Regions from separate parts of the Rhizobium sp. RSm-3 genome, predicted to be linked through region 3. Evidence: predicted binding sites of a transcription regulator. Region 3 holds the regulator's gene; each other region holds the start of a gene.
What was found. The regulator PhoB, encoded in region 3, activates phosphate uptake and scavenging genes when phosphate is short. The targets are predictions, from matches to a motif close to TGTCATNNANCTGTCAT.
Positions count from the first base shown of each region.

Region 1 (4,181 bases), on a different contig from region 3:
TTTCGATCGCCTGGTGCAGGTCGGCCAGCTTCTTGATGCGGACCTTTTCGGAAAGCTTGGTATCGAGGGTGTCGTGGAACAGCCGGAAGATGGCGGCCGCGACACCGGGATATTTGTCGAGCGTGGTGGCGATATAATCCTGCGAATAGGCGATGCCGGCCTGGCGGAGATAACGGGCATAGGCGCGCAGTACGTTCGTCTCGCGCGCCGAGAGCCCGGCCGAGAGGATCAGCCGGTTGAAGCTGTCATTGTCGATCGTGCCGGCGAAGGCGGCGACGAAGGCTTCCTCGAGAGGGGCGCCGTAACGCTGCAGATCGATGTCGCCGCCGTTGCGGGCCTCGAGCTCCATATCGTGCAGCACGACGAGTTTCGTTTCTCCGTCCGCGGCCGGTACGTCGATGTCGAAGGTGCGTTCGCTGACGACATTGAAGCCGAGATTCTCAAGAAGCGGCACGCGGCGCGACAGCGCCAGCTGGCCGCCGGCGTGGAAGATCTTCAGCGAGAGGGTCCGGCCCTCATCTTCCTGGCGATGGTAGAACTGAATGCGAAGCGGCTCGCCTGCGGCGCAGGCGCCGATATCGGCGAGGTCGGCCACGGTTTCTTCAGGCGTGAAGGAATCCTGGAAGGCCTGGTCGACGGAGATTTTCGGCGCCTTGGGTCCGGCCAGCGCCTCGAAACGATCGTCCCAACGGGCGGTGATCTCGCGGATCACCTGCTCGAGCTTTGCCTGGGGAATGCGCGGCGTCTTGCCGCCGGAGCGGCCGATAATGAAATGCACGCGCGCCACGCCGCCTTCCGGGAAAGCCGGGTAATAGGCGGAGACACGACCGTCATAGACCGTCTTCAGATAGGTGCCGATCCGCTCGCGGACGATCGAGTCGTATTCCTCGCGCGGCACATACACGATCACCGAGACGAAGCGGTCGAAATGGTCGATGCGCGGCAGGACACGCACGCGCGGACGGTCGGCGAGGTCATTGATCTGCTCGGCAAAACTGGCAAGCAGCGTGGTGTCGATCTGGAAAAGGTCGTCGCGCGGATAGGATTCCAGCGTGTTGTCGAGCATGCGGCCGGAATGGCTCATCGGGTCGAAGCCGAAATGCTCCTTCACCTTCTCGATCTTGGAACGCAGCAGCGGGATTTCAGAGGCGAGCGACGTATAGGCCGTCGAGGTGAAAAGCCCGACGATGCGCAGCTCGCCGGTGACGTTGCCGTTTGCGTCGAAGCGTTTGACGCCGACATAATCCATATAGGCCCGGCGATGGACGATGGATTTCACATTCGCCTTGGTGACGATCAGGAAGTCGGGGCCGTCGAGGAAGGCAAGAATTTCAGGCGTCGTCGTCACGGCATCCTTGCCGGTGCGCAGCACCAGAACATCAGGGTTGGAGAGCATGCCGAGGCCCGCACCCTTGTCTCGCTCGACCTTGGCGTCGGCACCCTTGCCGGAATAGACATATTCACGCATCCCGAGGAACGTGAAATTCTCGTCGCGCAGCCATGTCAGGAAGGCGACGGCTTCATCGCGATCGGCCTTCTTCCGGCTGGCGCCATTGGCTGAAAGCTCGGCGATCACGCCGTCGATCTTGGAAAGCATCGGCTTCCAGTCGGAGACCGACAGACGGACCTGTTCGAGCACGGTTTCGACGCGTTTGACGAGATCTGCGGCCTGGGCGGAATTGAGCGGTGCGATATGGAGCTGGATATGGCTGACGCGGCTGGCCGGGTCGCTCGGGTGATCGGCGGAATAGAGCGCAGGCGCCTTGCCCTTCTCCATGACCAGGATGGGATGCACGGCCATGAACAGGTCGCGATAGGTGCTCGTCACCTCACCCATGACCGACTCAAACAGGAAAGGCATGTTCCGGTCGGTGACCGAAAGCACCGACACGGCAGTGCCGTCAGGGGTCACATCGGCAATGGTGTCGATGCCGACGCGCGGCGCCTTGCCGTTCCAGGCGGCAAGTTCCTTTGCCGAATGCACGGCGGAGAGCGCCAGCATCTCCGGCGTATAGAGTTCGAGATCGTCATTGCTGGCCCGTCCGAAGAGAATTTCCGGATCGAGATGCGCCTCGCCCGTCGCCTTGGCGATCTTGCGCGCGCTTTCGATCTGCTTTTCCCGTTTCGGATTGTTTCTGGCAGCCATGAATCGCCTCCCGCAATGGACTGGTTTTCTGCAAGCTAGCAGAAGATTCCTCGAAAAAATCTCTAAAATGGGGGCCTGAAAGATTGTTTTGACGCTTTTTTGACCCAGAAAATGGGAAATTGTCAGAGATTTTTCGCTTTCGTGGCCAAAATGAACGGAAGGGCCTCTTTTTAGGTTTTTCGTTTCACACACATTTCCATGCTCACATGAAGAATGGTTGACAGCGTGGCGTCAAAAAGATCATCAAACGCATCGTCATTCGGATCTTGATATCATGTCGGAAAATGCAGCGGGCGCAGTCATCGTCATCTCCAGTCATGTGGTGCGCGGCTCGGTCGGCAACCGGGCGGCCGTGTTTGCGCTGGAGACGCTCGGTCATCCGGTCTGGGCGCTGCCAACCATCGTGCTGCCCTGGCATCCCGGCCACGGCCGCTCGACGCGGCTGACATTTGCGGAAGCGGATTTCGACGCGGCGATCGACGATCTGATCCGGGCGCCCTGGATCGGCGAAGTCAAGGCAGTGCTTTCGGGCTATTTCGGCAATGCCGCACAGGCGCGCTCCGTCGCCCGGCTGATCGCCGCGCTCAGGCAGGATAATCCCGAGCTGCTCTATGTCTGCGATCCCGTCATGGGCGATCTCGGCGGGCTCTACGTGCCGGAAGCGACCGCCGAGGCCATTCGCGACCATCTCATCCCGCTCGCCTCGCTCGCGACGCCGAACCGCTACGAGCTTGCATGGCTTTCCGGGGCGGCGCTCGAAGACAACAGCGCGATCATGGAGGCGGCGCTGGCGCTCGGGCCGTCGCGCATGCTCGTCACCTCGGCCGTGCCGATGATGGCGGGCGGTACCGGCAATCTCTATCTTTCCGGCCGCCACGCGCTTCTTGCCGAACACCGTGTCGTCGAAAACCCGCCGAACGGTCTTGGCGACTTGCTGGCCGCCGTCTTCCTGTCGCGTCTGCTTTCCGGTCTCGAGGACGAAAAAGCGCTGCAGCTTGCCACGGCCAGCGTCTTCGAAGTGCTGGCGCGTGCCGTCAGGCGCGGCAGCAACGAGCTAATGCTGGCGAGCGATGCTTCCAGCCTTTCGACGCCGATGGCGATGGTGCAGATGCGCCGGCTCGTGCACCCGGCGCAGCGGCGGAAAAAATGACGCATATGCCGACGCGTTCATTTTGCATTGCAGCAGTTGAAATTGTCTGCCGCGCGCGCTAATCCAGAAGCATGCAGCGTTTTCCAAATTCCCTTCTGGACGGTTACCGCAACTTTATGAACGGGCGTTATGCCGACGCCCGCGACAGGTATCGGCTGCTTGCCGAAAACGGTCAAAGCCCCAGCACGCTGGTCATTGCCTGTTCGGATTCACGTGCGGCGCCGGAGCTGATCTTCGATGCCGGCCCCGGTGAGCTCTTCGTCATCCGCAACGTCGCCAACATGGTGCCGCCCTACGAGCCGGACGGTCATTTCCATTCAACATCGGCCGCGCTCGAATTTGCGGTGCAGGCGCTGAAGGTCTCGGATATCGTCGTGATGGGCCATGGCCGCTGCGGCGGCATCCGCGCCGCGCTCGATCCGAATGCCGAGCCGCTGTCGCCGGGCGATTTCATCGGCCGCTGGATGTCGCTGGTCAAGCCCGCCGCCGAGCAGATCCAGAGCAATGACGTGATGACGGCCGCCGAGCGGCAGACGGCGCTGGAGCGTGTGTCGATCCGCAATTCGATCGATAATCTCAGAAGCTTTCCCGACATCAAGGCGCTCGAGGAAGCGGGAAAAATGCATCTTCATGGCGCCTGGTTCGATATTTCCACAGGCGAACTCTGGGTGATGGATGCCGAGACACGTGACTTCATTCGTCCCGAAATCTAGGGATCTGCCGCTTTATCAGTTTATTAAGAATTGCTGCTAAGATTGCCGTCAATTGGTCGCGCACGACCGACGTTTTGATCACCGTGGCGATTGGCGATGAAGTTCGAGACCATCAAAAGGGTTATCCTGGCCGCCATCATGCTGCCCTTCGTCTTCATGCTCATTGAAGGCG
Region 1 covers NZ_MAWZ01000003.1:92,297-96,477, forward strand. Annotated here, with positions in the region: gene BBJ66_RS06685 (NAD-glutamate dehydrogenase) at 1-2,146, opposite strand, end outside; gene pdxY (pyridoxal kinase PdxY) at 2,421-3,296, shown strand; gene BBJ66_RS06695 (carbonic anhydrase) at 3,368-4,009, shown strand; gene BBJ66_RS06700 (GGDEF domain-containing protein) at 4,106-4,181, shown strand, end outside.
Region 1: BBJ66_RS06685 (NAD-glutamate dehydrogenase) is a predicted target of PhoB. The motif match lies at 2,353-2,369, and genes of this name have one in related genera.

Region 2 (4,181 bases), 390 kb from region 3:
ATAATCGAAGGTCGGCCCAAGAAGCTGGCCGCCCGGCAGATCCTTGTAGGTCGCCGAAATCCGCCGTTCGATCGTCATATCAGCCGTGTCGAGCGGCCTGGAATAGCCGAAGCGCGGCAGCGTCGTGCGGTAGGCGCGCAGCAGGAAGATCGCCTCGATCATATCGCCGCGCGACTGGCGCACGGCAAGGGCCGCGAGCGTCCGGTCGAAAAGCGAGGCCTCGGCCATCACCCGGTCGACGGCGAGCGCCAGCTGCGCGACGATCTGGTCGATACCGATCGCCGGCAGCGAACGGTCGCCGCGGCGGCGGTCGGCAAGCAGGCGGTGGGCATTGGCGATGGCGGCCTCGCCACCCTTGACGGCAACATACATGAGCTCAGATCTCCGTTGCTGTGATCTTGGTGGTGCGCGGCAGGCAGAGAAAACGTGTCACCGATGTCAGCACGATGTCGATTCCGCGCGGAAAGAGCGCGCGGTTCTCCGTCCAGAGCCGCAGAAAGGTCTCCGGCAGGCCGACAGGCGCGATCTCCGTCACAGTCTGGATGCCGGGGCCAATCAGCGCCAGCCGGCGCCCACCCTCGAGTTCGGGGAGCTGGATAATGAGCGTCGTCGAGCGGTCGGGATATTCCTGCGTGCCTGAGGCGAAGAGGCTGAAGGGGCAAAGCGCGGTGCCGGCCTCGGTGAAAGCGAAGCGCGCCTCGGCCTTCTCAGTGGTGAGCGGCGCGCCGGTGTGGAAGCCGAGCCACTCCGGCACGGCCGATTTCGCCAGCCCCTGGGACAGCCAGACGGGTGTGTCGTGGTCACAAAGCGTCAGCGCGATTGCGCCGGCGGCGCTGCCGAGCGGCACAGGCGGTGCGATATCGGGCTGAACGGTCTGGATCGTGCCGGGGCGGGCGATGCCGTCCATCAGCATCTTGAAGACGCTCTGGGCATGGAAGACCGGCTCGGCAAAGCCGCCGGTCAGGGCTTCCGTCTTCAGGCCCATCAGTTGTCTCCCCTGACCATGGTGAAGAAATCGACGCGGGTCGCCGCCGTCTCCTCCGCCTTGCGGCGCTCAGTAGCGGCGATCCGTCCGGCGATCGGCAAAAGCAGCGCCCGTTCGACGAAATCCTTGGTCGCCTCCTCCTGCCAGAGTGCGTCGAAGATCGCTGCAAGCCGGGCCTTTTCCCGGTCGGTGCCGAGCGCCTGCGCATGACCGACCGAGCCGGAGTCGAGCCGAACTGTTGCCCGCGTCACCGTTACTTCGCCGAGGTTGAAGGGCGCGCCGCCGCCGCCAATGCGGCCGCGCACCATCACCAGCCCGGTCTCTGGCCCGCGCACCGGATGCGCCGCGGGTTTTTCCGGCAAGGCATCCCAAACCGCCCAGAGTTCGCTTCGTTCCGCTCGCGCCAGCAGATCGGCGGCGCGTTTGCGCCCGGATGCCGTCTGTGACGCAGCGTCTGTCCTGTCCGCTGATATCATCGCCGCTTCCTTAAAATGTCTATTGATATAGACAACTATACAAGATATACCTACGCTTAAATCGATGTCGTGACAAGCGTGTGACATCGGGCGCGGGAAATGGGGCCGGAATGGCGGGATTGAAGCAGGTGCAAAGACAGACCGGCGTGGCGCTCTGGCGCCAGATCGCCGACCGGATCCGTGAGGCGATCGGCAACGGAGCCTATGACGAAACCGGAATGGTGCCGCCGGAAACGGTGCTGGCGCTGCAATTCGGCGTCAACCGCCACACGGTGCGCAGCGCCTTGGCGGCCTTGGCGCAGGAAGGCATCGTTCGCGCGGTGCAAGGTCGCGGCACGCTGATCGAGCGCAAGGAACGGCTGAATTTCCCGATCACCCGGCGCACCCGCTTCACTTCAGGCATCGGCGACCAGGCGCGCGAGATGCGCAGCCTTCTGCTCGATGAAGCGCAGGAGGAGGCGAGCGCCGAAGTCGCTCGCTGGCTGGGCCTGAAGCAGGGAGAACGGGTGATCCGCCTGGAAACATTGCGCCATGCCGACAGGCGGCCGGTGTCAAGGGCGACGAGCTGGTTTCCCGCCGAACGTTTCGCCGGGATCGGCGAGGCCTACCGCAAGCACGAATCGATCACCAAGGCTTTCGCCGAACTTGGCCTGCCGGATTATGTCCGCGCGACCACCGAAGTGACGGCCGCCCATGCGAACACGGCCGATCTGGCCGAGCTGGAGCTGACGCCCGGCGCGATCCTGCTGATCGCCAAGGCGATGAATACCGATCTCGACGGCGTGCCGGTGCAATATTCGATCAGCCGCTTCGCGGCCGACCGGGTGCAGTTCACGATCGAGAATTGAGGTCAGCCTTCCCTGACGGAACAGGGAAGGCCACTGATATCAGTGTGCGCCGGACATGTCGCCGAGCACTTCCTTCGACGCGACGGTTGAATCCGCCTTCAGCTTGTAGACCATGGGAACGCCGGTCGCGAGATTAAGGGCAAGCACGCCTTCCTTGGTCAGCTTGTCGAGCACCATGACCAGCGAGCGCAGCGAATTGCCGTGCGCGGCAACCAGCACCTTCTCGCCCCTGAGCACGCGCGGCAGGATTTCGGTCAGGTAATAGGGCCAGACGCGGGCGCCGGTGTCGCGCAGGCTTTCGCCGCCGGGCGGCGGCACGTCATAGGAGCGGCGCCAGATATGCACCTGTTCCTCGCCCCATTTGGCGCGGGCATCGTCCTTGTTGAGACCGGAGAGATCGCCGTAGTCGCGCTCGTTCAGGGCCTGGTCGCGGATCGTCGGCAGATCGGGCTGGCCGACCTTGTCGAGGATGAGCTTCAGCGTGTGCTGCGCGCGCACCAGCACCGAGGTATAGGCGACGTCGAATTTGATGCCGTATTCGGCTAGCGCCTTGCCGCCGGCATTGGCTTCCTCGATGCCGAGCGCCGTCAGATCGGGATCCTTCCAGCCGGTGAAGAGATTCTTCAGGTTCCAGTCACTCTGGCCGTGGCGAACGAGGACGAGGGTTCCGCTCATGAATATGCCTCCGATATGTCGTTATTGGGAAGAAAGCCCGAGCACGTCGAGCATGGAATAGAGACCCGGCTTCTTGTCGCGCGCCCACAGCGCCGCCTTGATAGCGCCGCGCGCAAAGATCGAGCGGTCGGCAGCGCTGTGCGACAGGGTGACGATCTCGCCTTCGCCGGCGAAAAGCACCGAATGCTCGCCGATGACGGAGCCGCCGCGCAGCGTCGCAAAGCCGATCGTGCCGGCTTGCCGGGCGCCCGTATGACCGTCGCGTACGCGGACCGATTTCGAGGCGAGATCGATATTGCGCCCCTTGGCCGCGGCCTCGCCGAGCAAAAGGGCGGTGCCGGACGGCGCATCCACCTTGTGCTTGTGGTGCATTTCCAGGATTTCGATATCCCAGTCATCAGGCTCGAGCGCCCGCGCAGCCTGTTCGGCGAGCACGCTGAGCAGATTGACCCCGAGGCTCATATTGCCTGATTTGACGATGCGGGCATGGCGGGCCGCAGCAGCGATCCTGGCATTGTCGTCGTCGGAGCAGCCGGTGGTGCCGACGACATGGACGATGCGGGCCTGCGCGGCGAGCCCCGAAAATTCCACTGTCGCGGCCGGCGAAGTGAAGTCGAGCACGCCCTCGGCATCGAGGAAGGCCTGGAGCGGATCGTCGCCGATGATGATGCCGGTCGGGCCGAGACCGGCGATCTCGCCGGCATCCTTGCCGATAAAGGGCGAACCGCTGCGTTCCACCGCCGCATGCAGCGTGGCGCCCTCGATGGTATGGATGAGCCGGATCAGCGTCTGCCCCATGCGCCCTGCCGCGCCAACCACCACCAGTTTCATCGCAGCATCGCTCATGTCAGTCTCACCAGGTCAGTTTGAATCGGAGGCCGAAGGCCTCTGCAGATTGTTGAGGCGAGCGTAAAGACCGTCGCTGACCTTCGCAAGCGTCTGGTGATTGCCTTCCTCGACGACCCGGCCTTGCTGCATGACGACGATCTTGTCGGCGCGCACCACGGTCGAAAGCCGGTGAGCGATGACGACGACAGTGCGTCCGGTCATCGCCTCGTCGAGCGCCTTCTGCACGGCGGCTTCGGACTCCGTGTCGAGGGCAGAGGTCGCCTCGTCGAGCAGCAGGATCGGCGCATTGCGCACCAGCGCACGCGCGATCGACAGCCGCTGGCGCTGGCCGCCCGAAAGCGTCACGCC
Region 2 covers NZ_MAWZ01000001.1:166,553-170,733, forward strand. Annotated here, with positions in the region: gene BBJ66_RS00740 (carbon-phosphorus lyase complex subunit PhnI) at 1-372, opposite strand, end outside; gene phnH (phosphonate C-P lyase system protein PhnH) at 377-985, opposite strand; gene phnG (phosphonate C-P lyase system protein PhnG) at 985-1,461, opposite strand; gene phnF (phosphonate metabolism transcriptional regulator PhnF) at 1,572-2,309, shown strand; gene BBJ66_RS00760 (2,3-bisphosphoglycerate-dependent phosphoglycerate mutase) at 2,349-2,984, opposite strand; gene dapB (4-hydroxy-tetrahydrodipicolinate reductase) at 3,006-3,830, opposite strand; gene BBJ66_RS00770 (ABC transporter ATP-binding protein) at 3,846-4,181, opposite strand, start outside.
Region 2: phnF (phosphonate metabolism transcriptional regulator PhnF) is a predicted target of PhoB. The motif match lies at 1,531-1,547, and genes of this name have one in related genera.

Region 3 (4,181 bases):
CGCCGCCGTCCCTTCGATCGTCTACGGTCTGCTCGGCCTATCCGTCTTCATCAACTTCGTCGGCATGCCGCGTTCGGCTTCGCTGGTCGGCGGCCTGGTGCTGACGCTGATGACCCTGCCGACGATCATCATCGCCACCCGTGCGGCGCTCCGCGCTGTGCCGCCGTCGATCCGCGCCGCAGCGCTTGGCCTCGGCGCTTCGAAGATGCAGATGGTGTTCCACCATGTTCTGCCGCTCGCCATGCCCGGCATCTTGACCGGCACGATCATCGGCCTGGCGCACGCGCTCGGCGAAACCGCGCCGCTGCTCCTGATCGGCATGGTCGCCTTCGTCGCCAACGCGCCGACGACACCGCTCGATCCCTCGACGGCCCTGCCGGTGCAGGTCTATATGTGGGCCAACGAGGCCGAACGGGCCTTCGTCGAGCGTACTTCGGGTGCCATCATCGTCCTGCTCCTGTTCCTGATCGTCATGAACATGGGCGCCATCCTCTTGCGTCGTCGCTTCGAGCGCCGCTGGTAAACGGAGTTACAGATCATGAACATGTTGACGGAAGCTGCAGTTGAAAAGGCGCTGGATCAGAAGATGAGCAACGTCCCGTATAAGATGATCGGCCAGGATGTCTCGGTTTACTACGGCGAGAAGCGGGCGCTTTTCGATGTGAACCTGAACATCCGCGAAAACACCGTAACCGCGCTGATCGGCCCGTCCGGCTGCGGCAAGTCGACCTTCCTGCGGAGCCTGAACCGCATGAACGACACGATCGACGGTTGCCGCGTCGCCGGCAAGATCACGCTGGACGGCGACGATATCTATGATCCCGATATCGACGTCGTCGAACTGCGCGCCCGCGTCGGCATGGTCTTCCAGAAGCCGAACCCGTTCCCGAAGACGATCTACGAAAACGTCTCCTACGGCCCGCGCATCCATGGCCTTGCCAAGTCGAAGGCCGATCTCGACCAGATCGTCGAGACCAGCCTGCAGCGCGCCGGCCTCTGGAACGAGGTCAAGGACCGCGTGCACGAATCCGGCACCGGCCTGTCGGGCGGTCAGCAGCAGCGTCTCTGCATTGCGCGCGCCGTCGCCGTCAGCCCTGAAGTCATCCTGATGGACGAGCCCTGCTCGGCGCTCGACCCGATCGCCACCGCCAAGGTCGAGGAGCTGATCCACGAACTGCGCGAGAACTACACGATCGTCATCGTCACCCACTCCATGCAGCAGGCCGCGCGCGTTTCGCAGCGCACCGCCATGTTCCACCTCGGCAATCTGGTCGAGGAGAACGACACCGACAAGATGTTCACCAATCCCGACGATCCGCGCACCCAGGACTACATCATGGGTCGCTTCGGCTGATTTTGGCGTCACCAAGCCTTCCCGTTATTCGAGGATAAAGCCCCATGGCATCGACACATATTTATTCTGCCTATGATGATGATCTGAAGTTCCTGTCCCGGCGGATTTCCGAAATGGGCGGCCTGGCCGAGCAGATGGTCGCCGAATCCGTCCGGGCGCTGGTCAACGGCGATACGGCGCTCGCCCAGAAGGTCATCTCCGACGACGTGATCCTCGATCACGCCGAGCGCGAAATCGGCGACAAGGCGATCGTCACCATCGCCCGCCGTCAGCCGATGGCCGCCGACCTGCGCGAAATCATGGGTTCGATCCGCATCGCCGCCGATCTCGAACGCGTCGGCGACCTCGGCAAGAACACCGCCAAGCGCGTCATCGCCGTGCAGAGCACCGGCGTTCCCCGCAAGCTCGCCCGCGGCCTCGAGCATCTCTCCGAGCTGGCGCTCGTCCAGCTCAAGGAAGTGCTCGACGTCTACACGACACGCGCCGCCGACAAGGCGAGTGCGATCCGCGAGCGCGACAACGAGATCGACGCGATGTACACCTCGCTGTTCCGGGAGCTCTTGACCTACATGATGGAAGATCCGCGCAACATCACCAGCTGCACGCATCTTCTCTTCTGCGCCAAGAACATCGAGCGCATCGGCGACCACGCCACCAACATTGCCGAGACAATCTATTACATGGCGACCGGCGCCCAGCCGGAAGGTGACCGTCCGAAGGACGACAGCGCCAACACCGTCGGCGCGGTCACGGAATAACCGCCTAAACCAGACGATTGCGTGCGCGCCCATGTGGGGCGCGCAAAGAGGTCGCAGCCGATTTTTGTGAATTTGCGCAGGATGCATTGCTTAAATCACCCCCGGTTTAAGGATCATGCGCGAGGAGACCGACACGCATGATCCCGAGAGTTGCAGTTGTTGAAGACGAGGAAGCCCTGAGCGTGCTTCTCCGCTACAATCTCGAAGCTGAGGGCTTCGAGGTCGATACCATCCTTCGTGGCGACGAGGCCGAAATCAGGCTTCAGGAGCGCACGCCCGACCTTCTCATCCTCGACTGGATGCTGCCCGGCGTCTCCGGCATCGAGCTTTGCCGGCGCCTGCGCATGCGGCCGGAAACCGAGCGCCTGCCGATCATCATGCTGACGGCGCGCGGCGAAGAGAGCGAACGTGTCCGCGGACTGTCGACCGGAGCCGACGATTACGTCGTCAAGCCCTTCTCGACCCCCGAGCTCGTTGCCCGCGTCAAGGCGATGCTGCGCCGTGCCCGCCCCGAGGTGCTGTCGACCGTGCTGAAATGCGGCGATATCGAACTCGACCGCGAAACCCACCGCGTCCACCGCAAGAGCCGCGAAGTCCGCCTCGGCCCCACCGAATTCCGCCTGCTGGAATTCCTGATGTCGTCGCCCGGCCGGGTCTTCTCCCGCTCGCAGCTCTTGGACGGCGTCTGGGGCCACGACATCTATGTCGACGAACGCACCGTCGACGTCCATGTCGGCCGCCTGCGCAAGGCGCTGAACTTCTCCAACATGCAAGACGTCATCCGTACCGTCCGCGGCGCCGGCTATTCAATGGAAGCCTGAGGGGTATCTGACAAAGTCGAGCAAGCTCCGCCCCTCACCCTAACCGACCGGGGTCGAGCCACGCGTCTCGACCCGTCCTTCGGACCCCCGTAAACGGGGCGAGGGGACGTGCCTCTGCGAGAGGTGGGTGAGGGCCGAGAGGTTGCGGCATATCCCCTTCGCCCCGCGCGCGGGGAGAAGGTGCCGGCAGGCGGAGGGGCAGCCACACCCAACGCACTCACAAAAAAACGGGCCTTGCAGCCCGTTTTTGCATCTCGATAATGCCTTACCCGCTCAGCTTGCCCGCGCCGCTGCCCGGCGGCGTTCGTTGATCGGCTGGTAGGCGAGTTTCTGGTGGTAGCTGCAATAGGGCGAATTGTCCGGGGACTCGCAGCCGCAGAAGTGGAAGTCGTCCTTCAGCGGATCGCCGACCGGCCATTTGCAGGTGCGTTCGGTCAGTTCCGTCAGGCCGAGGCGGCGCGAGATCGGCACGACCACGTTGCCCTTCGGCACGTATTCCATTTCCTCGACCGTTTCGATCTCGATCTCTTCCTTCAGCATCGTCGCGCCCTGCTGGCGGGTAACGGTGCGGGTGGCGATCCGGGAGGCGTAGTTCGGCGCGCGCGGCGCAGATGTATTGCGTTTCGGCGTCCGCGCCGTGGCGGCGGTGCCGCCGGCCTTGGCGCGGCCGGGAAGGCTCAGCCTGTGTACCTTGCCGATCACGGCGTTTCTGCTGACGCCGCCAAGTTGTGCCGCGATCTGGCTGGCGCTCAGTCCTTCGGCCCAAAGCTTCTTGAGTTTCTCGACCCGCTCGTCTGTCCAGTTCATGCCCTGTCTCCACCTTTCGCGTTGGTGATGGCAGAATCCCTCACCGTTGTCCCGGAAGCCTCCGAAACAAGAAACGCCTGATCAATTTTGGTGACTAGTTCCGCCGCATGCAGTCTAGTAATTGAACTTTAACCTAGTGTGAGCCTGACTCCGTGACAAGAGTCGCATGAATCCGGATGAATCGAATTCGGAGTTTTCCCCAACTTGCTGCCCCGGCGTGTCATTTCTGCAATATTGCCTGTTGAAGGTCGAAAACACCGCTGTACAAGCTTGCTGCATGCGCTAAGGGCGCAGTTTTGTTGACATTGCAGCGCGAAAAGGAAATAGTACCGCTGGCCGCCGCAAGGCGGCATTTTTGATTTTTCGGGCCTGGTTTTCTTAGCCGGAGTCCGTTGCTAGATAACGCTGATCGGGAGACCCGCGCCATGGCCGAAGCCGCGC
Region 3 covers NZ_MAWZ01000001.1:554,584-558,764, forward strand. Annotated here, with positions in the region: gene pstA (phosphate ABC transporter permease PstA) at 1-523, shown strand, start outside; gene pstB (phosphate ABC transporter ATP-binding protein PstB) at 539-1,354, shown strand; gene phoU (phosphate signaling complex protein PhoU) at 1,399-2,112, shown strand; gene phoB (phosphate regulon transcriptional regulator PhoB) at 2,250-2,933, shown strand; gene BBJ66_RS02735 (GcrA family cell cycle regulator) at 3,207-3,740, opposite strand; gene BBJ66_RS02740 (aspartate aminotransferase family protein) at 4,166-4,181, shown strand, end outside.

Region 4 (4,181 bases), on a different contig from region 3:
CGCGAAGCAGCTCCGGCAGCGTCCGATAGGTCGCCTCCCAGATTTCTGAGGGATCGAGATCGAAGACGTCGTCGAGAATGCGATTGCCCGTGCCGCAGATCTTCGTCCACGGCAGGCCGGGATGCTCGGTGGCAAATTCCGGATGGCTCACCAGCAGACGGGATGCCGCGGCACCGATGGTGAAGTGGCAGAAGGCAACGGCCTTGAAGGTCAGCTGGTCCTCGGCGAAAGCCGCCTCATCCATTCCGCCGATGAAGGACAGCGCTTGGGATGCCGCCTTTTGCATGTCGTTGAGATAGTCGATGGCGCGTCTCTCCTTCATTCAGCCTCCGGCAGCATCGAGGTCAAACGCAACAGCGCGATCTTTTCGACCTGCGCCGTCGCGGTCGAAAATTCTTCGTCCCGCCTGTTGCCGATCCGTGTTTCGAAAGCTTCCAGGATATCCTCCTTGCCGAGTCCTTTGACGGCGATGATGAAGGGAAAGCCATATTTTTCGACATAGGCCGAATTGAGTTCAGTGAAGCGGGCGTGCTCGGCGGGGCTCAGGCGGTCGAGACCGGCGCCGGACTGCTCCTTGCGGCTGTCTTCGGTAAGTTCGCCCGATATGGCAAGGCGCCCGGCAAGGTCGGGGTGGGTGCGGAGCACGCCGAGACGTTCCTCCCGGCTTGCCGCGCGGAAGACCGCGGCAAGCGCCGCATGCACCCCTGATGCCGTCAGCGGCTCGGTCACGCTGCCGGCGTCATAGGCGCGCTCGGCGATGAAAGGCGAATGTTCGAAGACGCCGCCGAAGCGGGAAACGAAATCCTCGCGCGACAGCATCAGATCGCGTCCGGCTGATGGTGCTTGTGCCAGTGCTCGGCAATCTCGATGCGGCGCGGAATCCAGACCTTGTCGTGCTTCAGCACATATTCGATGAAGCGCTTCAGCGCCGCCGCCCGACCCGGGCGCCCGACGAGACGGCAATGCAGGCCGACCGACATCATCTTCGGGCTGCCCGCCTTGCCTTCCTCATAGAGCGTATCGAAGGCATCCTTGAGATAGGTGAAAAACTGGTCGCCGGTGTTGAAACCCTGCGGGGTCGCAAAACGCATATCGTTGGTTTCGAGCGTATAGGGAATGATCAGGAAGGGTTTCCCGTCGACGCCATTGACCCAGAAGGGCAGGTCGTCGGCATAGGAATCGGAGGAATAGAGGAAGCCGCCCTCCTCCTGCACCAGCCGCAGCGTATTGTCTGAGGGCTTGCCCTGGTACATGCCATAGGGCCGCTCGCCGGTGAGTTCGGTGTGCAGGCGCACGGCTTCGAGAATATGCTTGCGCTCCAGATCTTCCGGAAAATCCTTATATTCCAGCCAGCGGTAACCGTGGCTGGCGATTTCCCAGCCGGCCTCCTTCATCGCCGCGACGGCTTCCGGGTTGCGCGCCATCGCCAGCGTCACGCCGTAGACGGTCGCCTGCACCTTGAGATCGGTGAACATCCGCCAGAGCCGCCAGAAACCGGCGCGCGAACCATATTCGTAGATCGATTCCATGTTGAGATTGCGCTGCCCCGGCCAGGCGGCCGCGCCCACGATCTCCGACAGCAGATTTTCCGACGCCGGATCGCCATCGAGGATCGAGCTTTCGCCGCCCTCCTCGTAATTGATGACGAACTGCACGGCGACGCGTGCCTCTTCAGGCCATTTCGGATCGGGCGTCTGACGCCCGTAGCCGACGAGATTGCGCGGATAAGTCTCGGATACCATCAAATCACCTTCTGAAAAGACGGAGAACGGTAGCATCCGCAGCCGGAATGTCGAGACGGAAACTGCGCAGCGGAATTTTATCCTTTCTGCACAAGCATTTAGCTCATCGCCTGTCAGGCGATCTTGCGGGCGCTGACCTTGCCCATCGGATGCAGCGAATGAACCCGGAAAGGCCCGCCGGTACCCTCCTCGATCATCAGCGCCACGTTCGAAACCATGACCGGTTCGCTGAGCACAGCCTCGAAAACCGTCCGCAGCGCCGGCTCGATGCGCGGCATGTCGATCGCGTTGACCGGACCCGTCACCGGCATATGGAAGCGGAACTCCTCCATCACGTAAGGATTGCCCCAGCGATGCAGATTTGAGAACTGCGCCGCCGACAGCCCGTCCGGATCGCTGCGTTCGATATCGGCCTCGCTGAGCGGCGCGCGGAAACGGTCGAATTCCTGCACGATCGCCGAAGCGAGATACTGGATCTGCTCGCAGGGAGCACTCGGCAGCAGGCTGTAGAAATTGCCGAGCCTGGCGACTTCGAGACGCGGAATCTGGAAGGGAAGGACAGTCCCGGAAAAACGCATGAGATCGCGCAGGAGTTGCGCTTCGGACAGGTCCGGACACAAGTGGAACGCCGCCTTCAAGACGCCGTGAAAACCGTAGCGCCGCGGCACGGCCGTATGGAAGGCGATCTCGTGAATGCCGAGGCCGCGCACGGCCGGAGGCTCCAGCATATCGCCGGAAAACACGTTTCGGCCAAGCCAATGGGCGGCCATGAGCGATAGCGGGTCGCTTGCCGGGGGCGTGAAGCAAATGGCATAGCGCATGCGATTTCCTCCATCAGGAAAAGGAGCGCCGGTGATCTCAGGCGCCGTCGATGCGCAAGCAGATAGGTGATTTGCATGACAGAATAACGAAACGAGGCGGCGGCGAATTCACGTTTAACGTGAAGCCGCTGCGATATGGCTTGAAATTGCGAAGCTTTCCGGCAGCAAAAATCCGCAATCTGTATCGCCTGCGATACAGATTGCCGCTTCCGCCAGCCGGTGGGCCAGGCCGAAGCTGACCTTGAATCCGCCGGTCAGCGCGATCAGGCGCGGGTGATCGGGATGGCGGCCGATCATCGGATCACGGTCGATCGCCTTCGGGCGAAGCCCGGCCCAACGTTCGACGACGACGGCATCGCGGAGCGTCGGCACGATCTCCCGCGCCCCGGCAATCAGCGCGTCGAGTTGGGTATCCGTCGAGGTAGGATCGTCGAAACGGTTCTCGCTGGTGCTGCCGATCGCGGCGTAGCCGCCCTCATGCGCGACGACATAGAGCCCGTCGAGAAAGATCGTCGGCAGCGCCGGGTCGATATCGGCTTTCAACAGCGCCGCCTGTCCCTTGACCGGCTGGCCGAGCGGCTGTTTCAACCCCGGCGTCAGGCCCTGCAGCAACGGAAAGGATTGATGGCCGGCGGCCAGGATGCAGTGACGGAAAGCGATGCTTTCGCCGCCTATCTCGGCCACGCCGCGGTCCGGATCGAGGCCGGCAACCGTTGCATGCTCCAGAATGCGCACATGTTTTGACCGCCGCAGCAGGGCGACAAGGGCCGCGATCAGCGAACGGGGCGCCACGCGGGCGGCGAGCGTGTCGTGCACGAAGCCGCTCTCGCCGGCCGAGGCCTCGATCCAGCCGCCGACCGGCGGATTGTCGAGCACATGCCAGTGGAAACGGCGCGCGCCGGTCTGCCAATGCCGCTCGGCATCCTCGCAATGTCGGCGCGCGATTTTTTCGAGATGCGGCTTCGGCAGCGGGATCAACCGTCCCGAACGGCGATATCCGGCCGAAAGCCCGGTCGCCGCTTCGAGCGTGGCGATCTCGTCTTCGAGCGAGACCAGCGCATCGAATTGAAACTGCTTCTTCTCCGACCAGCGATCCGGCATATGCGGCATCAGCGCGCCGAGCAGGCCGCCGCTTGCCCCTCCGCCCAATTGGCCGGCATCGGCGATCAGGGTGGCGATGCCTCGGCGCTCGGCATGGACGGCCGCCCAGAGACCCATGATGCCGCCGCCGACGACCAGCAATTCGCAGGATGATTGACCTGAGACCGGCCGAGGATTATCGGCTTTTTCCATGACAGACGTGAACCCCGATCAGATTGGCGTGGGCGCGCCGCAGCCGCTCGAATGGCGCGACGGCGATATGCCTTATTCCACCGCCTTTGGCGATCATTTTTATTGCCAGACGGATGGACGGCTGGAATGCGGCCATGTCTTCCTCGCCGGCAACGGCCTGCCGGAGCGCTGGGACGGGCGGCAGGAATTTTTGATCGGCGAGCTCGGCTTCGGCACCGGCCTGAACTTCGCCGAGACCTGGCGGCAGTGGAAGCTTCACCGCAAGCGCGGCCAACAGTTACATTTCATCTCCTTCGAACTCCACCCGATGCGCGGCGAGGAGATC
Region 4 covers NZ_MAWZ01000013.1:454,191-458,371, forward strand. Annotated here, with positions in the region: gene BBJ66_RS15420 (HepT-like ribonuclease domain-containing protein) at 1-322, opposite strand, end outside; gene uraD (2-oxo-4-hydroxy-4-carboxy-5-ureidoimidazoline decarboxylase) at 319-819, opposite strand; gene puuE (allantoinase PuuE) at 819-1,742, opposite strand; gene BBJ66_RS15435 (DUF1045 domain-containing protein) at 1,856-2,563, opposite strand; gene BBJ66_RS15440 (NAD(P)/FAD-dependent oxidoreductase) at 2,678-3,856, opposite strand; gene mnmD (tRNA (5-methylaminomethyl-2-thiouridine)(34)-methyltransferase MnmD) at 3,855-4,181, shown strand, end outside.
Region 4: BBJ66_RS15435 (DUF1045 domain-containing protein) is a predicted target of PhoB. The motif match lies at 2,639-2,655, and genes of this name have one in related genera.